One region of the Bradyrhizobium sp. CCBAU 25338 genome, then DNA from elsewhere that is predicted to be linked to it. Evidence: riboswitches for the same ligand, from Rfam matches in the RefSeq annotation. Region 1 holds a riboswitch; each other region holds the start of a gene.
The links. A riboswitch is a leader RNA that binds a small molecule or an ion and turns the genes downstream of it on or off. The one in region 1 is predicted to bind cobalamin.

Region 1 (5,592 bases):
CGCCGTGCGATCTGCGGATCGGCATCGCCACTGGCGAGGTCCTGACCGGCAGCATCGGCTCCGAGCTGATGATGAGCTTTACCGTGATGGGCGACGCCGTGAATCTCGCCTCGCGGCTGGAGACCGTCAACAAGGTCTACGGCACCCGCATTCTGATCTCGCAGGCGACAGCGGATGCGATTGGATCGCGCCTCGAATTGCGCGAGATCGACCGTCTTGCGGTCGCGGGCCAAAGCGCGCCGCAGGCGATCTTCGAGGTGATGGCGCGACCGGGCGCACTCACCGATGCGCAAGTCAGCCTGCGTACGCACTATGCCGAAGGTCTCGCCGCGTATCGTGCCCGGCGCTTCGACGACGCACGTGCCGCCTTCAACGCGGCGCTCGAGGCGGTCCCCGGCGACGGTCCCTCGCGCACGATGCTCGGCCGCATCGGGCAGTTCGCAGCCAATCCGCCGGATGCCGCTTGGGACGGCACCTGGCGGCTCGAGCAGAAATAGGCTGTCGCGGAAAAATTGATGCTACCCCATAACGATGTTCGCTGTGACCTATTTCCCGGATTTAGGTTAGCTGTCCTTGTGGCGTTTGACGGGGACACGCCGATGACAGAACTTCAGGACAGGTTGGAACGGTTCGAGACGCTCACCGCCGAATGCGAACTGATCGCCAAGCTCGCCACCGACAGCACCAAGCGCGAGTTCTATCTGAAGCTCGGGGAGCAGTACCGCCAGCTGGCGGTGGATATTCGGCAGGCGATCGCGACCACGGCTGCGGCCTGAGGCCGGCTGAAATCCGTTCTTAACATTTAGCGCGCATTCTCGCAGCATGCGGGCATCGCCGATCGGCGGTGGCTCGTGGTGGGAAGGCCGGGGTTCGTTGCAATGCAGCGCACCTCGCGAGTGTCATCGTGCCATGCCTGACAGGGCAAGTCCCATGCGCCTCGTTGCCGTGATCATATGCGCGCTCATGACGGCGGCCTGCGACCAGGAGCGGGACATCACCGGCTCGACGACGTCGACCTGTCCGATACGAAACTACAGCTACAATCCACGCGACATGAACCAGTGCGTCAACGCCTGCAGATCGTGCGATCGCGGCACCACGGTCACCTGCACGACCTCCTGCACCCTCAAGGGGGCTCGCTGAGCAAATTGCCTTCTGCCTGCAAGGGCTCGCAACCGCGCATCCCCGGCCCCCATCGCCCCCGCCGTCTCGACCTGATAGGGTCGATCGGAGCAGGGGGACATCGGATGAAATTCGCAAGCTTTGAAATCGACAACGCCGGAGGTCTCGTGGGAACGGCGAGCAACGCGCAGGCTTCCAGCGAACGTGGCGTTGACGGTGCCGAGGCACCGGAACGATTTACATAGGATAGTCATTGGAAGCAGTGGGCAGGACGCGGAGTCCGATGGAATGGGTATGCTCGATCCCGGCCGGTTCCTGGTGTCGTGCTCGCATTGCGATGCCTGGCCGATGGCCGCCAACGTGAAGCGTTCAAGCTGGTCGGCATCCCCGCATGAGGTCCGTTTCGTCTGCACGCGCTGCCGGCGCGAAGAGACCGCGATCGTCTCGGCCTCCGGCGAGCTGATGCCGATCAAGCGCCTCGACGTTCCGCCGCGCGATGTCGCTGTCGCCTGGGCTCAGGCCCAGCGCCCGCGAGGACGAACGTAGGCGGCGCAGGGCATTGTTCGATTCGCTTTGAAGCCGGCCCACCGGTCGATTGACTCCCGGCCTGGGCGCCCCGTAGATTGGCCGCCGACGGTTCTCCCCATGGAGATCAAAAGGGAATGTGGTGCGAGATGTCCCAAGGCCGGGATCTTCTCAATGCCATGGCTGCCCCCGCAACTGTAAGCGGTGAATCTCTCGTCCTATGCCACTGGGAATCTCGGTCCTGGGAAGGCGACGCAGAGGTAACGACCCGCGAGCCAGGAGACCTGCCGTCAGCCGTGGTCACACGCGAAGATGTCGGTCGGGGAGTACAGACATTAGCTTCACCGGAGCAATCGATCGCTCCGCCGTAAAGCCTCGTTCGCTGTGACGTGCCACTGACGTCATGCCGAGGTTACAATTGTGTCCCGTATTGTCACTGCCGCCAGGCGCCGCTGCGCCGGCATCGTTGCGGCCGTTTCGCTGTATTCGCTCGATCCCTCCATCGCCCACGCCCAGCAGTCCGTCGCCGAGCAGCTGCCACCGGTTGAAGTGACCAGATCCGACGATCAGAACCGTACGCGTGCCAGGGCGATCGGCGATGGCGAGGCGGGGCGGCGCCGAACGGCGCCGGACGGGGCGCCGAGTGGGACCGGCTCGTCCGGCTCGGGCAATGAGGCCGCCGCCGGCAATGGCGGTATCGTCGGCGCGGCCACGACCGTCATCACGGCCGCGGACATCGCTCATGCGCCGTCGCAGACGCTGGCCGAGATCATCGCGACGCAAGTGCCGGGCGCCCAGATCACGACGTTCTATGGCGGCCCGATCGGTGCCAAGACCAGTGTCGACCTGCGCGGCTTCGGTGCCTTCGCCACGGCCAACACGCTGGTGCTGGTCAACGGACGGCGGCTGAACGACATCGATATGGCCCAGGTGGACCTCTCCACCATCCCGCTCAATGCCATCGAGCGCATCGAGATCACGCGCGGCAATTCCGGTGCGGTGCTGTATGGTGACAATGCGGTTGGCGGCGTCATCAACATCGTCACCAAGAATGGCGTGGGCGGCCCGCCCGTGACAGCGCGCATCGAGGCCGGTTTCGGCTCATTCAATACCAGGCTCGGCAACGTCTCGGCCGCGATCAATTCCGGTCCGTGGTCGACCTCGTTCTACGGCAATGCCGTCAGGACCGACGGCTATCGCGACAACAATCGCTATTCGCAGGAGAACGGCGTCGGCAATCTGAACTACACGACGCCGGGCTTGACCGCCTTCCTGACCGTCACCGCTGACAATCAGGAGTTGCGACTGCCGGGCGGCCGCACCGTCGATCCCTCCATCGGCGTCGACGAGCTCGCGACCAACCGGCGAGGGACCAGCACGCCCTTCAACTACGCCAATCAGCAGGGTTTTGGCGCGACCGCGGGCTTCACGAAAACTCTTGTCAACGGCGTCGATCTCATCGTCGACGGCGGCGTGCGCGACAAGAAGCAGCAGAGCGCATTTTTCTCGAGCCCGGCGCCGGTTCCGGCTTTCTTCACGTCGACCTATGTCGATGCTGACCTTACGACATGGTCGATTACGCCGCGGCTCAGCGTGAAGAGCCTGCTCTTCGGAATGCCCTCGCAAGTGCTGACCGGCGTCGACTACTACGATGCGAGCTTTCAGCAGAACCGCGGCGCCGGCCAGGGTCTCGCTCCCTGGCACAATTACGATCTCAGGCAGCGGACGGTTGCGGGCTATATCCAGCACACGCTCGGCGTCGCGCCAACGACCGATATCTCCTACGGCGTCCGGGTGCAGAACACCAATCTCTCGGCACGTGACAATTTCGACCCGGCCGCTCCGTTCAACGCCGACATCGGCGCGCTCCCGCTCAGGACCGACGAGACGCAATATGCGCTACACCTCGGTGCGGAGCATCGTCTCAATGACACCGTCGCGCTGTTCGGCCGCGTTGCGCGCGCCTTCCGCACGCCTGATGTCGACGAGCGGGTGTCGTCAGGCCCTTCATTCGACCCGTTCTTCAATCCGCTCCCGCAAACGTTCCAGCTCAAGACCCAGACGTCGCAGGATATCGAGGGCGGGCTGCGCATCAGAGGAGGCGGACTGCAGATGCAGAGCAGCCTCTATCTGATGGACCTCGCCAACGAGATCCATTTCAATCCGATCCTGTTCTACAACACCAATCTGGATCCGACCCGCCGCTACGGTTCGGAGACCAGTGTCTCCTATCGGATCAACGACGCCCTGCTGGTGCGTTCCGGCATGGCCTATACACGGGCCGTCTTCCGCGAAGGCGTCTGGGCGGGCAACGACGTGCCGCTGGTGTCGCGCTACACCGCGAGTGCGGGCCTCACCTGGAAAATCTGCCAGAACTATCTGGTGCTGGACGCCACCGCGCGCTTCTGGAGCGAGCGTCGCATGGACAACGACCAGGCCGGAACCCAGAAGCCGATTCCCGCCAACGGCACGATCGACCTCAAGCTCAGCGGCCAATATGAGCGCTACTTCTGGTCGCTCAGCGTCAGCAATGTGCTCAACGCGCTTTACTACGACTACGCCGTCGCAAGCGCCTTCACGGACGGTCGCTTCAGCGCCTATCCGCTGCCCGGTCGCACCTATCTGCTCAAGGCCGGCGCCACGTTTTGATTTCAATGGGGCTGTCACAGGCCCCCAAATGGACTAGAACTCGAAGAGAAGGAGATCACTTATGGCTCTCGACATCCTGCCGTCCGACGGCGACGGTTCCCGCCTCCATCCGGTGACGCCGCGTCTCGCGCCGATGTTCGGCTTCGCGCTGCTGACGGTTTCATGCGCGCTCGCAAGTTTTGCGTTCGCCTGTGCGACGCCGTTCGCGGCCTTCGCCGTCGTCGCGGCTGCAATGCTGCCGCTGCGTCCGGCGCTGCTCGTCGTCACCGGAGCCTGGCTCGTGAACCAGAGCATCGGTTTCGGCGCGCTGCACTATCCCATCGATGGCAGCACCATCGCCTGGGGTTTCGTCATCGGCGCGGCTGCGCTGCTGGCGACGGCGGCGGCGGCGGCCGTGCTCCGCAGGCTGCCGCAGGGCCGCACGCCGCTGATGCTGGCGCTCACGCTCGTCGCCGCCTATGCGGCCTACGAGCTCGCGCTGCTCGCCGCAACGCCGTTCCTGGGCGGAGAGGCCGCCTTCACCGCCGCCATCGTCACGCGCATCGGGCTGACCAATGTCGCCTGGCTCGCCGGCCTGGTCGCCGTCTGCGAGGTCGTGCGCCTGTTCGATCCGTTCGGGCGCAAGGGCGTGATGTCGGCCTGAGCAGTCCTCTCGTAGCCCGGATGGAGCACAGCGAAATCCGGGGCAACTCGTTCCGTAGCGCGTCATTTCTCCGGATTGCGCTTACGCTCCATCCGGGTTGCGTCGCCGCGCCTGTGTCGCCCTTCTGTCAATCCGTCAGCGCGGAAATATTCCGCTTTACCGAAATTCGGATTTGTCGTATGTGTTGCCCATCCCGGCTCATCCTTGAGGGGCGACCATGTGGTCGTCATTGTCGCGAGCCGGGCTTTGCGGTGGACGCGGCAGCGTCGTGCACGAGAGGTGAAGGGCAGGGCGGATTGCTCTCCGTGAGCCCGAAACTGCGTGCGGACGAGCGGCGCTGTCAGGTTCGTCGTGCCAGCATTTCGGCGGCAAAGTGCACAACGCCGTCGAACCCTGTGGCGCCAACGAACCGCGCGTACGGCAAAACCGTGTGGTCCTGGCCGTCGTTGCTACGGTCAAGCTCTTGCGGAGGCGGCAGTCGCGTCAACCAGCGCGGCGCCGGTGGATTTCGCAGGGGTGAGGGAGGCCAGAACGAACTCGGCTCCCGGGAGAGCGCGGCATAAGCCGTCCGACCATCGCGCAGGGAAGGCCGTGTGTTGGGCTTCACCTGTATGCTGCTGTGCGGTTTTCTGCGTGTGCTCTATGCGCAGCAG
Region 2 (5,592 bases), on a different contig from region 1:
AGCCGCTTCAGGGCAGCATCTGGCGCCAGCAGGTTGTCTGGCTTGGGCGGGCCTTTTGCTTCCTTCGCATCGACAATGCCATTGCCGAACCGCAGGGAAACTGCCAAAGCCGCGAACACCAACAGCGACCGGCGCGAACGCGCTATCTTGGTTAAATGGTACATGTTTGGAGTATTGGCTGCATGCATGTGTCGCCTCATCGCACGGCCTTACGCCACCCGGTGGCTTCGGCTTCCGCTTCGCTACAGAGCCAGCGTTCGCCGCGCCTCTTCGTCATGTCGATTTGGTCGTAACTAGGTTGCCCTGGCAGGTGATAAATGCGCTCGCCGCTGCGCTCGTGAATGCCTTTTATCAGGCACTCGGGGGACGGCGGTTCCGATAGCAGATCGGATCCGAGAAGGACTTCCTGAGCGTCGATCGGAACCAACGTCGCGCCGACGATAATCGTGCCCCTATTGCGGCGAGGCCAGTCCCAGGGCGCGATGAACGCCCCCGACCACAGCCCCGCATGGGCTGTGCTCGCCACCAACTCATAGACAGAGTAGGTATGGCGAGATGCACCAGCCGATAGTGCCCAGCCGGAGCGTACCATCCAGGCGTTCACATTCTCACCTTCGATGAAACAGCTGCCGAGGGCTCGCCTGTACTCGTCGGCTCTTTGGGTGTGACAATCCCAGGTTCGCCCATTCGAATGCTTGATGAGCTCGTCGCGAGCAGCTACGCCGCAGGCCCATCTCCGGCCCTGGGCGTCGAGGCAAATCTGGTCCGTCTCAGGAGCTCCGATACCTGAGAGCCGAACGTTGGTGTGCTCGATCTCGATAGTATTGCCGTCGAGGATGCGCGGAACACCGCTGAGTGTCGCGGCGCAGACCGGAGATGTGATGAGAGCGAGCAATGCGCATATGATTCCGCGGTGCGTCATCCCGAGAATAACCTTTCGCTCCTGATCCATGTTCACGCACGATACGGTGCCGATACATTCGACTGCCGACCGAATGATATCCGCTATCCCGCTGGCTTTTTCGACGTGCTTTATGAGAGCTTCGCGAAGCTACGACCTGACGCTGCGTAAGGATCAAGAGATTTCTTCCGCATTGCGTGCGGCGTTATTCTTCGAGCATCGACGGCTCTCTCACTGGGAGCGCACTGTACGCTCTCGACCTGAGAAGAAGATGGGCGTCGGACCCTGACGAACTCGCGCTGATGGACAAACCCGAGCCTCGGAATGTTGTCTTTGCAAAAAGTTGCCAGCTATGAAGCGTTGGCGCTCGCGGTCCAGTCAGGCGTGGAGGAGCAACCTTGCTGTAGTTGGTGACGACTTCGATCGGCAAACTGGACGCTGCCGACCCTCCCGACTAGGACAATGAAGTTCGCCCTAAGTCTTAACAGAAAAAAGATGTTCAAGAAGGTTCTGGTCTGAATCGCTCTGACGGATTTTAGAAAAAGGACGCAATGGAGTGCGAGCCTCAACGCTCGCCGCACAAATGAACCGTTCTTGTTTGAGCAAACCGCACAAATCCGGTCCCTTCTTACGCCCGACCAGATGATCGCTGATGGCAATCGCATTGGGGCTTTTGGCTCCTCCGCGCTGCGCCGTATTCCGTTAAGCGCTAGCTCCCAAACGTTTGTACAAGGACTGAATCATTTATGACTGAGGCCGCGCGACGGGCGGCCGCTCTTTGGTAGGGACGTTCCCCGCGATCTCAACGTGCATACCCAGGAGCGCTGGCATTAGCGTGCGTTTGCTCCACAAATTGTAAAGGCTGCGATATTGAGGCCCGGCTTTGCCGTAGACGCGCCGGAGAAGGGGAGGCGGCCCACGTGTTCGGACAATCGCGAGTACCATCCTGGTGCAATTCAGTGCGAGGCTTGAGTCTACAATACGCGTTGCGCATCACCGCACTCGGGGCGGATAGCTTCGGTGCGGCTGCCGACTCAGGCTGCGCATCATACTTAAGCACCTCGCTGCACTATTGGAATGACATGGTCGCGGCCGTTCGGGAAGTACCGGTCTTTTGTTGCGCGCTTGAACTGGATGGCCGACTCAGAGCCGAATTCGCAATCAGAGACGGTGCCAGGACGGATGGAGCAGAGCTGAAGACGCGCTTTCCCATGCTTCGAATCCGGATCTATGCGTGCAGACGAATGAGTGCGAGGAAAGCTAGCGGCCGAGCCAGTCTGGTCCTCCACGTTCTCGCGTACCGCCCCGGAGCTTCCCGCCCTGCGCACTCGGAAATGGGCAGGCGCTCAGCGGGTATGCCAGGGTCGCTATCGCTGCCCCGTTCGCGGTAACTTCCTCGTCGCTTTCGTCTCAGCACTGGGCCCTTGGTGCCGCCTCGAGCCGATATGCTTACGGTTGCGGAGCCCTAAACAACAGAGCGGGTATGTCTGCAGTAGGCTCCGACGCGCCCGGCCATGGACGGGCTGCGGCGCGATATTGCGCTGCAAGATGGTTTACTAAGGCCTCTGCTCTCCTAAGTCTTCCTCTTCCTTTGGCTCGGTAGGTTGGAACCAGGAGCCAGGAGGGAATTTCGCGATGCGCTTGGCAAAGGAGGATTGTGGCTCCCAATCAGGTCCTTCGCTCTTCTCGAAGGAGATGACCCCATTGTGTGTAAAATAACGTGGTCCTTGGATACTACAGTTCACCACGAGCAGAATGCGCCACATATCACCTTTCTCGGTCGGCTTGTCATTCCGCTTCGGTAGGTAGTCCACTCCAACAGGATCGATGATAGTGCAGCGGCCGTGCCGCAGAAGATCGCCGAGCTGGCCTTGCGGCGTACTCACAAAGTTGAAGTTGGTCGGATCATGCAGAAAGTTAAGATTTGCGCCCCGTTCGCCATCTGCGACTTCAGTGGCGATCAACGAGAGCGCCAGGGCGCGCCAGCCCAACTCCATCGGCTTCGCATACGTTGAGGCGAGTTCAATCGTACCGTCGGGCGCGACTTTCCAGGCGATAACGTACTGTTCGTCCGATTTGTTGTCCCGGTGCCTGGTCCACGAAACGAAAACAAAGTCGTTTTGGCCAAGTTCAACAACGCCCCACATTTGAGGGACGAACTGGGCCACCATCGAAACATTGGAGATGATTTGTTCGATCGTCTCACCATTTTGCGCTCGCCAAGTTGACTTGAGTCGTTCGACAATGGGGCTGTCGCTGGCGCGAATATTGGTGCTCATGGCAGCCGGCCAGGCGAGGCAGATTAGAAATCCGCCCAGGCAAAGCCATGGCGCTGCTCTTCCAGACATTCTCTTCATAACCCTCAGCCTATCGCGTTTCATCCAGACATCTTTCAAAGCGGGCAACCTTGAACCTGCTATGAGCGAGCGCAAGAAATGTCCCGAGATGCTAGGGGGCACCGCTCTCCCGCGCCAGCAGGCGCTCCCCTCTATGTCACGCGCCGCTGACTTCCCTCGCCAGCGACAGCGTCAATTGGCTGAGCTGGACATGCCCAGCAGGAGGAGATTGGGCATGCCGAGCGATTGCATTCTTCGTGCCAGGCAATAGACAGAAATTTCCACGATTTCTGTGTCCCTCTTGTCGACTTTCCGACCTGCGCCCGTTTCGATGTCTTCATTCAGTGTATCCGCCGCAGCTGTTGTATCCTTGTGCCTTGGCCTATTCGATGTAGATCCTTTAGTCCGAAAACAGCTGGCCAACGGAGGTGCTGGGCGAGCCTCTGGAAATCGGAAGCCGCATCGCCAGTATTCTGCGCGAAACAGCGGTACTCCCCGCCGGCAAGCTGCTTCTGTCCCTTTCATCGGTCTGGCGCGCCGCATCGCCTCGACGCACCTCCGATGCTCATTGAGACATCTGACAAAGACATGTCTGATTACTGCATCTCTGATTGGAGAATGTCTCTAGATGGTGGTGAATCATACACATGCACGCTCATTCGCCTAGCAAATGTCGCAGATTGGCTTGGCACACAATCTGAGAGGTTGACGGAAGAGTTCTCCTGCCGATAATCCACGGCCGTCGAGGTTCTCCGGTGCCCATTTAATCCGGAGCTAAGAGGGAAGCCGGTGCGAATGCCGGCGCTGCCCCCGCAACTGTAAGCGGCGAGCCGCTGTCCAACGATGTCACTGAAGCCTCCAAGGCTTCGGGAAGGCCGGACAGCAGCGATGACCAGCAAGCCAGGAGACCTGCCCCGACAAAATATTGGTCCACGGGCGGGGTGTCTCGGTGGTGCGCCAAGCAGCCGTCGCACGCGCGACTCCCCTGCCTGCGTCCGCCATGGCCTCTGTCCCCAACAGGGGTTGATGCTATGTCTCTTCGCTCTCTTCCAATCGCTACGCTCGGAACGCCACGCATCGGTCCAAGGCGTGAGCTCAAACTCGCTCTCGAAAGCTACTGGGCCGGAAAGATCAGCGAACAGCAGTTGCACGAGGACGCATCCGGCCTGCGCGCAGCGAACTGGGCTCGTCAGAAATCTCTCGGCGTCACTATCATTCCGTCGAACGACTTCTCGCTGTATGATCAGGTGCTCGATACAAGTGTCATGGTTGGGGCCATCCCGGAGATCTACGCCTCGAAAGGAGAATCCGTTTCGCTCAAGACGTACTTCGCCATGGCCCGCGGATCACAATGCGACGACCAGGATGCGAGTTGCGGTCAGAGCCCACGGGGATCTGGCGCACCCGCGCAGGGAATGACCAAGTGGTTCGACACCAACTACCACTACATGACTCCCGAGTTCTACAGGGGACAAGCGTTCAGACTGTGCTCTCGCAAACCCATTGAAGAGTACGAGGAAGCAAAGGCTCTTGGCTTTCAGACCCGCCCGGTCCTGATCGGGCCGGTCACATTCTTGAAGCTCGGCAAGAGTGCCGATAGCGCGTTCCAGCCCCTCTCCCTTTTGGATGATCTGATACCGGTCTATATCGACGTTCTGCATGAATTGGCCGAACGAGGGGCTAGTTGGGTTCAGCTTGACGAGCCCTGCCTGGCCCTTGATCTCGATGAGGCGGCGCGAAAATCTTTGCTACATGCCTATAACCGGTTCGCAAAGGAGGGACCGGCCATCAAGATCATGGTTGCCAGCTATTTCGGCGCGCTAGGCGACAATCTAAATACTGCCTTGAACCTGCGAGTTTCCGGTCTGCACCTCGATCTTGTTCGAGCGCCAGAGCTATTGGATCAAATCATTGCTGAGGGCCGAAGAGATCTCATCATGTCGCTCGGTGTGATCGACGGCCGGAACATATGGCGCTCGAACTTGTCGTCGCTCCGTCAGCGGCTGGATCCAGCGATTGCGAAGCTCGGCAGGCACCGTGTGCAGCTCGCTCCATCCTGCTCGCTGCTTCACGTGCCGGTCGATGTTGAACTCGAGACCGGGCTTACGTCCGAGGTCAAGAGCTGGCTTGCTTTCTCGGTTCAGAAGATGCGTGAGCTTGCGATCCTGGGGCGGGTACTCGCAGGCGACCAGAATGTTGGGCTAGCTCTTGCCGATTCGGAACGCGCTGTGACTGCCCGCCGGACTTCGCCGAAGATCCATGATGCCAATGTCGCTGTCCGGATGAGGACGATCGACCAGACGATGCGCCGGCGCGCCAGCCCATTTGCCCGCCGTTCCGAGATCCAAAGGAAAC
Region 3 (5,592 bases), on a different contig from region 1:
GCTTCGGCACTCCAGGAGAGCCGACAGGCGGGCGGTACAATCCACGTGTTCGAAGTTTCGGATGCCGCAGAAGCAGGTCCCGTTCTGCCGACGATCGGTCTCGGCAGTGCGACACTGATCGCGCGCAGCGCCGAGGATGCCCATCTCGCAGCCGTCGAGGCCGAACTGCTGCGCTTTTCCGCAAGCGCACATTTCGTCCTGACCGGCAAGGCGTCGTCGATCCAGCGCATCAGCCGGGCCCTGAAAGCAGCCGGCGTCGCAACATCGCGGATGAGGACCAAGGCCTATTGGGCGCCGGGCAAGACCGGTTTGGATTGACGCAAACGCCGCCAGCCGATGACGATGCCCGTGATCGAGAATGCCAGCCCGAGTGCGCAGAGCCCAACGATCAAGACGTCACGCAGACGCGGGTGTGCCATGAGAGCGGGGAAGTCCAGCGTGTGCAACGCGCTGTAGACCCAGCGATAAGCGCGCCGCGAAGCATCCAACCGTTGCAGCACGCGGCCTTCCGCGCCATCGATGTCGAACCAGAGCTCGCCACAGCGCAATCGATAGACAGGTGAACCCGGAAGAGTTGATCGCACGTTGTAAAAATCGTCATCGGCGACGACGGACGGTGCACCGCAGCGGGGGGCGAGGCGCGCCGTCAATGCCGATAACTCGCGCGCGCTGAGAAACCCCGTCTGCTCATCGTGCGGCAGATCCCCTGCCCTGATCAATCTCTGACCGCCAAGCGCGACCCGGTCGCGCCGATAGACAGTGCCGTTGAAGCCGAACCATTCGACCTCGCGGGCCGAGGAGGATATTGACTGGCGATCGAGCGATGCGGCCTCCCTCCAGTCCGGCACACCGTTGATCGCGCCGGCCTCGGCCGGGGTCAACTGTCCGCGCGAAAACAGCCGCCCGTGATCCATCGAGAGCCAGCCGCTGAAGATCCAGCTCAGCACGAAGAGCATCGCCGCGAGGCCAATGAGGTGGTGCAGGGCATGCCAACTACGATAGGGTGAAGAGATCAGGCGTCCTCGAATCTTCACCCGCGCGATCCCGAGCACCGCACCAAGCAATGCTGCGATCAATGCGAGCAGCGACAAGGTCCAGACCACCCGATCCCACAGCGCCCAGTTGCTTCGCAGAACCGTGGGATAGATCCAGTGCAGAACACTGCCGGCCCAATTCCAGGCGCGCTCGCTGCGCGTCGTGTCAAGCACCACCTCGCCGGTCGATGACGAGACATAGACCTCCGTCCCGGAGGCATCGCCGAGCGCAGCGCGGAACAACGGCCGGTGGCGATCGAATCCATTCGGCACGCTCCATTGATCGTAGTCAGAATGCCCGGTGATCGTGGCGCGTGCTGCGTCGAATCCGCGCTGACGGGCGTGAGCTCGCACGATGGCGAGCGCGGCATCGGCGGAGATCACCGATGCATCCTGCCCGTCGGAGGCGCGCACCGCTCTGGAACGCGTCGGTCCCGACGCGATGTAGACCGGCCCGTCGCTCCGCTGGATCAGCCGCACGCGCGTGGCATCCGCGATCCCGCTCGCGGCCACGGCGTCTCCGAGCGAAATCCTTATCTCGCCGCGATCCACCGGCGCGAACCCGGCAAACCGCTCCGCTTCCGTCAGCGACGGAAACGGAACGAAGTGCATCACGATCCCCGTCGCGAACCACATAGCGAACAGCAGGCAGAACGCGATCCCGAGCCAGCGGTGCGAGAGGACGATCGCGCCCATCATGCGTTCAGCGTCCTACCATTTGAACGCGGCCGAGATCTCGTAGGTGCGCGGCGCGCCCAGCAGGATCTGGTCGGGGTAGAACGGATCGCCCCAGATCGCATAGCGCTTGTCGGCGATGTTGCGGATGCGGAAGGTCAGGCGAGCCTGGTCCACCGCATTGAACACCGTCTTGGGGATATCGACGAAGGCATAGACGTCGGCGACCGTGTAGGCCTTCATCGTCACGACGTTGGCATCGGTGTTGTAGCGGTCGCCCACATGGCGGCCGGTGATGCCGAACTCCACCGGCCAGGGCGTGAAGAATCGATACGACGCGCCGGCATTGGCCACGATACGCGGCACGTTCGGCGGCGTGTTGCCGGAGAACGAGCCGCCGGCGAAATCGTAGTCGGCATAGCGGGCGTCGACATAGGCGATGTTGCCCCACAGTCGCAGCGGCTCGATCGGCCGCACCGCCGCGGCAAGCTCGACGCCCTTCGACTCCTGTCGTCCGGCAATGTTGAGCTGCATGCCGCCGGCCGCCGCGTAGACGTTCTTGCGCAGGATGTCGTAGGCCGAGAACGACCATTCCGCCCTGTTGTCCCAGAACAGATGTTTGACGCCGGTCTCGTAGGTGCGCGCGGTCGTCAGGTCGAGCGGCTGGGTCGGCCCAAGCAGGAAGATGTTGTTGGCGGCGATATCGGCGCCGGTGGCGTACTGACTGAAGAAGGTCAGGCCGGGAACGGCCTCCCAAGTGTAGCCGATGCGGCCCGTCACCGGCGCCCAGTCTTTCGTGAACGGAAAGCCTGCCTTCTCCTGCCCGCTCACGTTGGTCGAATTGCGGTCGAGCCCGATGTGCTCGATGCGGAGGCCGCCGACCAGCGCGAAGCTGCGCGTGAGCTTTAGCCGGTCCTCGAACGAGAGCGCTTCGTTGTCGATGCGCGCGGTCTGCTGCTGGGTCGTGAGCAGGCCGTAGTAGCCTCGATTGGGATCGACCAGCGAAACGGAATCGCCTGGAAAGTTTGCCGCGCCCGGCCTGACGAAATCGAGATAGCTTGTCGACAAGGTCGTGACCAGCCGGTTGTCGAAGCCTGCGATATTCGCGTCCCAGATCAAATCGGTGATGTTGCCGACCAGGCGCTGGCTGTGCGCGACATAGAAGCGCTCGCGATCGACCTGGTTCGTGGTGGAATTGAACGCCTCGATCTCGTTGTTGAACCAGCTCCGTTCTGCGCCATAGCCATAGGCCTGGCTCTTCAGCGTCAGGTCAGGCGCCAATTTCAGCTCGAAGCCGCCGCGCAGCCACACTTCCTGCGCGACGTTACGGTTGTCGAGGACGTTATAGTTGGTGTTGAAGGTGCGGTCGTCGATGGTGACGGCACCGAGATTCGTCCCGTTGTAGTTCGACACGTAGTTGCCGGAGACGATCCCCGTCGTTGCATGCGAGCCGCTGAAAGCGACCGGCACCAGCGGCGCGCCCCAATAGGCCTTGGAGCGATCCTCGCGGTACTCGATCGCGCCCCAGATCTTGAGGCTGTCGGAGATGCGGTAATTGAGCTGGCCGGACGTGCCGAACGTCTTGACGTTGGTGTCGTCGGCAAAACCGTTGAGGGCGGAGCGGAAGATGTCAAAGCGATAGTCGAGGCCCTGCACATTGGTGCTGCCGCCCGAGCCGTAGTGCGCGCGGAATGAGTTGAGCGAGTCCCAGGAAAACTCGGCTTCGTTCCGGATCGGTCCGGTGTGCGGCTGCTTGGTGACGAAGTTGATGGCCCCGCCAGCGGCGCCCTCGCCCGACATCAGCGAGGCCGGGCCTTTGACGAACTCCACGGCCTCCAGATTGGCGGTGTCGGTGATCCGCGAGGTCATGTTCTGCGGACCGATCTTGATGCCGTTGTAGAGCGTATTGATCTGGCTGTTGGTGAAGCCACGCATGGAAAACGCCGCGGGCTCGGCCGGATTGTCCCCGGAGGTGACGCCGACGGCACCCTGCGCCACCTCTGAGACCGTTCGATAACCCTGCTCGCGCATGGTCTCGGCGGAGATCACCTCGACCGTCGCGGGCGTTTCGCGCACCGTCAGGCCGAGCCGCGAGGCGCTTTCGGCCACGACATTGCTGTTGAGCGGCGTCTGCGCTGGCGCGGCCGGCGCGCTGGGCTTGGGCGGAGCCGATGCGGTCGCTGGCCGGCGTGCAGCTGCACGGCGCGCGCGCTGCGCTTCACGGTTGGCCGGCTTGGCCTGCCTGCCGGCTTCAGCAGGCGAGACCTCGACCGGCGGCAGGGGTTCGCGGACCTGCTGCGCCAGGGCGGCAGGCATATCGGCGATGACGAACGACGTGAACGCAGCAGAGGCGAGCAGGAAGCGGCTCGGCCGTAAGATACAGGTGGAAGACACGATACGAAACCTCGGTATGACGTCAGTGGCACGTCACAGCGAACGAGGTCCCATCTGTTGGCCTTTCGGGCCGTCCGATGAAGCCGAATGTCTGTACTCCCCGACCGACATCTTCGCGTGTGACCACGGCTGACGGCAGGTCTCCTGGCTCGCGGGTCGTGACCGCTTCGTCGCCTTCCCGGGACCGAGGACCCAGTGGCTTGTGACGAAGGATTCACCGCTTACAGTTGCGGGGGCAGCCGCGGCATTGGGGACAAGTTTCCCCGCACCGCATTCCCTTTTCATTCCCTCTCGGGGAAACCGTCGCGATCATCTAGGATTACCATCGTGACAGAGTCAATGCGCCAGTTGCGGCGTTGTGGCCACAGCGACCAACTTCCCTGGAGATGAGCATGGAAGGCGAGACCTTCCTCTGGCTGATACGGCATGCGACCATCGCGGGCGTGGCGGGGACGATCCATGCTGCTGATGCGCGGGCGGATCTCGGCGATCACGCAGCACTGGTGGCTCTGCGGCAGCATTTGCCGCCGGATGCCACCACCTATGCCAGTCCGTCGCGGCGTACGGTCGAGACCGCGCGCGCACTGCGGCTCGAACCGGAATTGGTCAGCGAATTCCGCGAGCAGGATTTCGGCGACTGGACCGGCTGCCGGCATGACGAGCTCGCCGCGACCGGTGGCGAGACTTACGCGCAGTTCTGGCACGATCCGGCGCACGGACGGCCGCCGAACGGCGAAAGCTTTGCGGATCAGATCGCCCGCGTCCGGCTGGGTCTGTCGCGGATCGGGGCCGGATCGGCAACGCTCGTCGTGCATTCCGGCACCATCCGCGCCGCGCTCTGCATCGCACTGGACCTGACGCCGCAGGCCGCCTTGCGCTTCGTGATCGATCCGCTGTCGCTGACCCGGATCGACCGCCTCGCGGCGGGCTGGCGTGTCGTCTCCGTCAACCAGCGCGTGGCTTGAGCCGCATCAGGCCGGGCGATCCGGCACGTTGGCCTGCGCGAAGGTCGTCATACTGTTGTGAAGCGCGCAGGCCAATCGGACCAGCGGCAGCGCGATGGCCGCGCCCGATCCCTCGCCGAGCCTGAGATCGAGGCTGATCAGCGGCTGAACGTTCAGCGCGCGCAACACCAGCCGATGCCCCTGCTCCGCCGATTGATGCGAGGCGAGCTGGAACGGCTGGCAGGACGGATTGAGACGCGCCGCCGCCAGGGCCGCGACGGACACGATGAAGCCGTCGATCAACACGGGAATACGGGCTTGCGCGGCCGCAATGATCGCTCCTGAGATCGCCGCGATCTCGAGGCCGCCGACGGCGCACAGGATCTGCTCGACCGACGCTCCAGCGACACCGTGGCGTGCGATCGCCGCATCGATCACGCGTGCCTTGTGCGCGCGGCCGGCCGCATCGACGCCGGTGCCGCTGCCCGCGATCTCCCCGGCGCTCACGCCAAGCAGGCTCGCCGCGATCGCCGCTGAGGTCGTGG
Region 4 (5,592 bases), on a different contig from region 1:
CTGCGCGATCGCCGCCTGCGCCGCGACCGGACCACCGGTGTCGCAGAGTACCTTGAGCCGGCGCAGCGTCGAGACCGGCAAGGTCGAGTACGCATCGAGCCGCGCGTCGTCGCGGCCATCGGCCGGCAGCACCGCCAGCACGATGTTGCGATCCTTGGCGAGTTGCTGCAGGGCCGCGAGCCCATACGGCCAATAGGACTCACCGCCGATCAGCCGCACCAGGATGCCGCGCGCCTGCGACAGCGTGCGCTCGATATAGGTGTCGACCGACAGCGGATGACGGAGCTCGGCGAGATTGGCGAGCCGCAGCGATGGCAGGCTGCTCCGGCCACGCCGCCAGCCGGCCGCGAACGCCGCAAGATCGGAATCCGAATACGAGAGCACCACGAGATCGGCCGGGTCCTGGCCGATGTCTCTTGGTGTCGCGGTCTCCTCGAGACCACGGCTCTCGCGGAAGACGACGTGCATCAGATACCAAGTCCTGCCTTGATCGCAGCCTCGTCGATATCGCCATGCTCGCCGATCACGACGAGCTTCGACTGCCTGACACCCGCGCCCCAGGGCCTGTCGAACTGGTGGCGCACGCGCTCGCCGACGGCCTGCAGCAAGAGGCGCATCGGCTTGCCCGCGACCGCGATATAGCCCTTGGCGCGCAGCACGTTCTGCTCGCGCGCCAGACGCTGGACCGAGGCGACCAGCGCATCGATATCCGCGACTTCCGGAAGATCGATCACGACGGAGGCGAAATCGTCGTGCTCATGCTCCTCCTCGCCGTCATGGTGCGACGGGCGCGCGGCGAGATCGTTCTCGGCGGCAGCGCCGAGGCCGAGAATGACGCGCGCATCGATCGCACCGTCGGTGACGGAAAGCATCGGCACGCGGCGCGGCATCTCGGCGGTGATCGCCGCCCTGGCGGCTTCGATTCCCGCCGCCCCCGCTAGATCCGCCTTGGTCAGCAGCACGATGTCGGCGCAGGCGATCTGGTCCTCGAACACTTCCGACAGCGGCGTCTCGTGATCGAGATTCTCGTCCGCCGCGCGCTGCGCTTCGACGGCAATCGGGTCCGGCGCGAAGCGGCCCGCCGCGACGGCCTCGGCATCGGCCAGCGCGATCACGCCGTCCACCGTGATGCGCGAGCGAATCTCGGGCCAATCGAACGCCTTCAGCAGCGGCTTCGGCAGTGCCAGGCCCGAGGTCTCGATCAGGATGTGATCGGGCCGCACCGGGCGCGCCAGCAATTTCTCCATCGTCGGAATGAAATCGTCGGCGACGGTGCAGCAGATGCAGCCGTTGGCGAGCTCGATGATGTTCTCCTCCGGACAGTTCGCATCGGCGCACGACTTCAATATCTCGCCGTCGACGCCCTCGCTGCCGAACTCGTTGACGAGCACGGCGAGTTTCTTGCCGTTCGCATTGGCAAGCAGATGCTGGATCAGCGTGGTCTTGCCGGAACCTAGAAACCCCGTGACCACCGTGACGGGGATTTTTGCGAGCGAGTTCATTCGGCGGCCTCCGGCACGACGGCAATGGGGGGAATGCGGGCAAGTGACTGCTTGCGGAATATTTCCGGCCTGCTGCGCCAGGGCACGAGGCCATCCGGCGCCGCCGCATAGGCCGCCGCGCCCGCGACCACGTCCTGCGCATTCGTCTCCGACAGGCGGCCATAGACATAGGACCAGCGGCCGGGCGCGCTGAGCGCGACCGAGCAGCCCTGGCTGCAGGCCGACAGGCATTCGACGGGAACCACGGTGACGCCGTCGGGCACGCCCGCGTCGAGGATCGCACCATGCAGGCGCTTGCCGGGCGTCGTCTCGCCCTCGCCAAGCGTCTGGCCGGCGCGGCAGGTGATGCAGACGTGAAGTGTGACGGTCATCGCCTCTTCCAGGATAATCAGCGGGAGGCGAGAGGCACACGGACCCTGACTCAAGAGGCCGTTTCCCCGTCGCGGAACACCCCGTCCGCCGGTCCAAAACTCTTCGCGCTGGCAGGTCTCCCGGCTTGCGGAGCAGGGCTTTGCCCTTCGATCCCCGCCTTCCCGATTCCCGCGGGAATCAGTGGCTTCGGGCATCTCTCCGGTCACGGTCGCGGGGGCGGCTGCATTTTGGACCCAAATCCTGCCGATTCGGACCCTATCGCATTCCCTCTTCGCCTGTCATAGGACAGGAACCAACGCCGGGCCACCATTTGCCCGTGGCTGCCACTTGTCAAGCCGAAGGACTGGTACGATGACGCCTGAACCGGACACCCGAACGGGCGAGGAAACCGACGCCCGGCACGCCCAGAAAATGGCGAAGAAGAAAGCCGCCCGCGACAAGATCATGGCGACCAAGAGCGGCGAAAAGGGCCTAGTCATCGTCCACACCGGCGCCGGCAAGGGAAAATCCTCCTCGGCCTTCGGCATGATCGTCCGCTGCGTCGCCCATGGACTCCCCTGCGCGGTCGTGCAGTTCATCAAGGGTGCCTGGGACACCGGCGAGCGCCGCCTGCTCACCGGCCATTTCAGCGAGCTCTGCCAGTTCCACGCGATGGGCGAAGGCTTCACCTGGGAAACGCAGGACCGCGCCCGCGACATCGCCGCAGCGCGCGCCGGCTGGGAGAAGGCCAAGGAACTGATCCTCGATGAGAGCTTGCGCATGGTCGTGCTCGACGAGATCAACATCGCGCTGCGCTACGATTATCTCGACATCACTGAGGTGGTCGACTTCCTGACCACGCAGAAGCCGCCGATGACGCATGTCGTGCTCACCGGCCGCAACGCCAAGGACGAGCTGATCGAGATCGCCGACCTCGTCACCGAGATGACGCTGGTGAAGCACCCGTTCCGCTCCGGCATCAAGGCGCAAGCCGGCGTCGAGTTCTGAGTCTCTTCGGCGATGACGCGCGCATTGATGATCCAGGGAGCCGGCTCGGACGTGGGCAAGTCGCTCATCGTCGCCGGCCTTGCGCGTGCCTTCACGCGGCGCGGCCTGCGCGTGCTGCCGTTCAAGCCGCAGAACATGTCGAACAACGCCGCCGTCACCGTCGATGGCGGCGAGATCGGCCGCGCCCAGGCGCTCCAGGCGCTAGCCGCCGGCGTCGAGCCGCATACCGACATGAACCCGGTGCTGCTCAAGCCCGAGACCGATGTCGGCGCGCAGGTCATCGTTCACGGCAAGCGCATCGCCACGGCGCGCGCGCGCGACTACGCGGCGATGAAACCGTCATTGATGGGCGCGGTGCTGGAGAGCTTCGAGCGGCTGAAGGCGCGCGCCGATCTCGTTCTGGTGGAAGGCGCCGGCAGCCCGGCCGAGGTGAACCTGCGCAAGGCCGACATCGCCAATATGGGCTTTGCACGCAAGGCGGACGTGCCGGTCGTGCTGGTCGGCGACATCGACCGCGGCGGCGTGATCGCGCAACTCGTCGGCATCAAGACGGTAATCGACCCCGACGATGCCGCGATGATCCGTGGATTTGTCATCAACAAGTTCCGCGGCGATCCCACGTTGTTCGACGACGGCTACAGGCTGATCGAAGACAAGACAGCCTGGCGCGGCTTCGGTGTGCTGCCCTGGTTCGCGCGTGCCGGCGAACTGCCAGCCGAGGATGCGCTGGGCCTGAGTGACGCGCGAAAGCCGGGCCGATGCAAGATCGCCTGCCTCGCGCTGTCGCGCATTGCCAATTTCGACGATCTCGATCCGCTCAAGCTCGAGCCGGGCGTTGATCTCCTCATGGTGCGTCCGGGCGAAGCCATTCCCGGTGATGTCAAGCTCGTCATCATCCCGGGCTCGAAATCCACCCGCGGCGATCTCGCCTTTTTGCGCGCGCAGGGCTGGGACATCGATCTTCTCGCGCACCACCGAAGGGGCGGCCATGTGCTCGGCCTCTGCGGCGGCTACCAGATGCTCGGGCTCAGCGTCGCCGACCCCGACGGGATCGAGGGTCCTGCGGGCGAGACACCGGGCCTCGGACTTCTGGACATGAAGACGGTGATGAGCCCGCAGAAGACGCTGACGCGGGTTGCGGCCGTGCATGCCGCCACGGGGCAGCCGATCGAAGCCTACGAAATCCATATCGGCCGCACCGACGGCCCCGATCGCGCCCGCCCGTTCGCGAAACTGAATGGCGAGCCGGAAGGCGCGATCTCGCAGGATGGCCGCGTGCAAGGCAGCTATCTGCATGGCCTGTTCACGTCGGATGATTTCCGCAAGGCTTATCTCGCAGCGCTCGACATTCCCGCAGGCGACGAGCCCTATCGCGCCAGGGTCGAAAGCGCGCTCGACGCGCTCGCCGACCACATCGAAACCCATCTCGACGTCGACGGCCTGCTCGCGCTAGCGCGCTAGGACCTCCGCAACGCGCGCCCATTCGGTTTCGCTGCCGGGAAGCCCGAGCCGCAGCCATGCCGGCTTCTGCGCAAAGACGCGCGACCAGATTTGGCGACGCGCGAGCTTCTCCTGTTCAGTACGCGCGTCAGGCGTTTCGTACGAGCGAAACAGCGGCGTGCCGCCAACGAGCCGCCAGCCTTGCGCTCGCGCCATGTCGTCGAGGCGGCCGCAGTCGCGCGCAAGCCGCGCGGACGTGGCCTCGGCCCAGGCCTGATCGCGCAAGGCGCGACAGCCGATCGCGATCGCCGCTCCCGAGACCGGCCATGGACCCGACATCGCCGCGAGCCTGGCGATGTCGAGGGCATTGCCGATCGCGAAGCCGAGGCGCAGGCCGGCAAGGCCATAGAACTTTCCGAAGGAGCGCAATATCAAAAGTCCCGGCCGATCCGCTTCCGGCGCGAGCGACAATTGCGGAACGGCATCCGCAAAGCTCTCGTCGACGACGAGCCGGCCGACGCGCGGCAGCAGCGCCAGCAGATCCCTTGGCATATGATGCCGGCCGTCGGGATTGTTGGGATTGACGACGACGGCGAGATCCGCGCCCGCCAGCGCGTCAAGCTCCGCGACCTCCCGGACGTCCCAGCCTGCAGCCGACAGCACCCCTGCATATTCGTTGTAGGTCGGCGCGAGGATGCGGGCGCGACCGGGCGGCACCAGTTGCGGCAGCAATTGAATGGCGGCCTGCGCGCCACTCATCGCAACGACCGGTGCACGCGTGCGATAGGCCTGCTGCGCAGCCCGATGCAGCGTCTCGATCTCGGCACGCGACGGCAACGCGCTCCACGCATGCAAGCTCACCTCACCCACCGGATAAGGCAGCCGGTTGATTCCGGTCGACAGATCGATCCAGTCCTCCGCGCGTCCACCAAAACGCTGCTGGGCCTGATCCAGATTTCCACCGTGCTCGCGCATGCCCCGTTGTTTCACGCGAAAGCCAGGACCGCAAGCAGGCCGGCGAGCAGCAGCATGGCGCGACGGTACAGCGTCAGTGCCTCGTCGATGTCGGAGGCGCGCGGATCGCGCGCACCTTCGTTCAGCCAGGGCTCATTCGTGACGCTGCCGTGATAGATACGGGGGCCGCTGAGCCGCACACCGAGCCCGCCAGCCATGGCCGCTTCCGGCCAGCCGGCATTGGGCGAGCGATGACGGCGCGCATCCCGCGTCATGCACGACAGCGCCTCCGACCGGTGCGGCGCCAGCAGCACGAAGAGAAATCCAGTCACCCGTG

Region 2: linked by a shared signal. The riboswitch ahead of metE (5-methyltetrahydropteroyltriglutamate--homocysteine S-methyltransferase) and the one ahead of ACM42_RS12535 (TonB-dependent receptor) in region 1 are both predicted to bind cobalamin.
Region 3: linked by a shared signal. The riboswitch ahead of ACM42_RS01015 (TonB-dependent receptor) and the one ahead of ACM42_RS12535 (TonB-dependent receptor) in region 1 are both predicted to bind cobalamin.
Region 4: linked by a shared signal. The riboswitch ahead of ACM42_RS01100 (DUF1636 family protein) and the one ahead of ACM42_RS12535 (TonB-dependent receptor) in region 1 are both predicted to bind cobalamin.

Annotation. Positions count from the first base shown of each region.
Region 1 is NZ_LFKY01000032.1:89,232-94,823, forward strand. It holds gene ACM42_RS12515 (adenylate/guanylate cyclase domain-containing protein) at 1-497, shown strand, start outside; gene ACM42_RS12520 (hypothetical protein) at 600-776, shown strand; gene ACM42_RS12525 (hypothetical protein) at 931-1,143, shown strand; gene ACM42_RS12530 (hypothetical protein) at 1,411-1,668, shown strand; cobalamin riboswitch at 1,740-1,953, shown strand; gene ACM42_RS12535 (TonB-dependent receptor) at 2,068-4,296, shown strand; gene ACM42_RS12540 (hypothetical protein) at 4,358-4,939, shown strand.
Region 2 is NZ_LFKY01000002.1:49,154-54,745, reverse strand. It holds gene ACM42_RS01880 (carbonic anhydrase) at 1-188, opposite strand, end outside; gene ACM42_RS01875 (thermonuclease family protein) at 197-952, opposite strand; gene ACM42_RS01870 (nodulate formation efficiency C protein) at 2,458-3,180, opposite strand; cobalamin riboswitch at 3,966-4,168, shown strand; gene metE (5-methyltetrahydropteroyltriglutamate--homocysteine S-methyltransferase) at 4,269-5,592, shown strand, end outside.
Region 3 is NZ_LFKY01000001.1:231,627-237,218, forward strand. It holds gene ACM42_RS01005 (siderophore-interacting protein) at 1-318, shown strand, start outside; gene ACM42_RS01010 (PepSY domain-containing protein) at 285-1,733, opposite strand; gene ACM42_RS01015 (TonB-dependent receptor) at 1,746-4,103, opposite strand; cobalamin riboswitch at 4,221-4,423, opposite strand; gene ACM42_RS01020 (histidine phosphatase family protein) at 4,496-5,068, shown strand; gene cobT (nicotinate-nucleotide--dimethylbenzimidazole phosphoribosyltransferase) at 5,075-5,592, opposite strand, start outside.
Region 4 is NZ_LFKY01000001.1:250,658-256,249, forward strand. It holds gene cobN (cobaltochelatase subunit CobN) at 1-468, opposite strand, end outside; gene cobW (cobalamin biosynthesis protein CobW) at 468-1,502, opposite strand; gene ACM42_RS01100 (DUF1636 family protein) at 1,499-1,873, opposite strand; cobalamin riboswitch at 1,967-2,186, opposite strand; gene cobO (cob(I)yrinic acid a,c-diamide adenosyltransferase) at 2,226-2,861, shown strand; gene ACM42_RS01110 (cobyric acid synthase) at 2,874-4,322, shown strand; gene cobD (threonine-phosphate decarboxylase CobD) at 4,311-5,276, opposite strand; gene cbiB (adenosylcobinamide-phosphate synthase CbiB) at 5,288-5,592, opposite strand, start outside.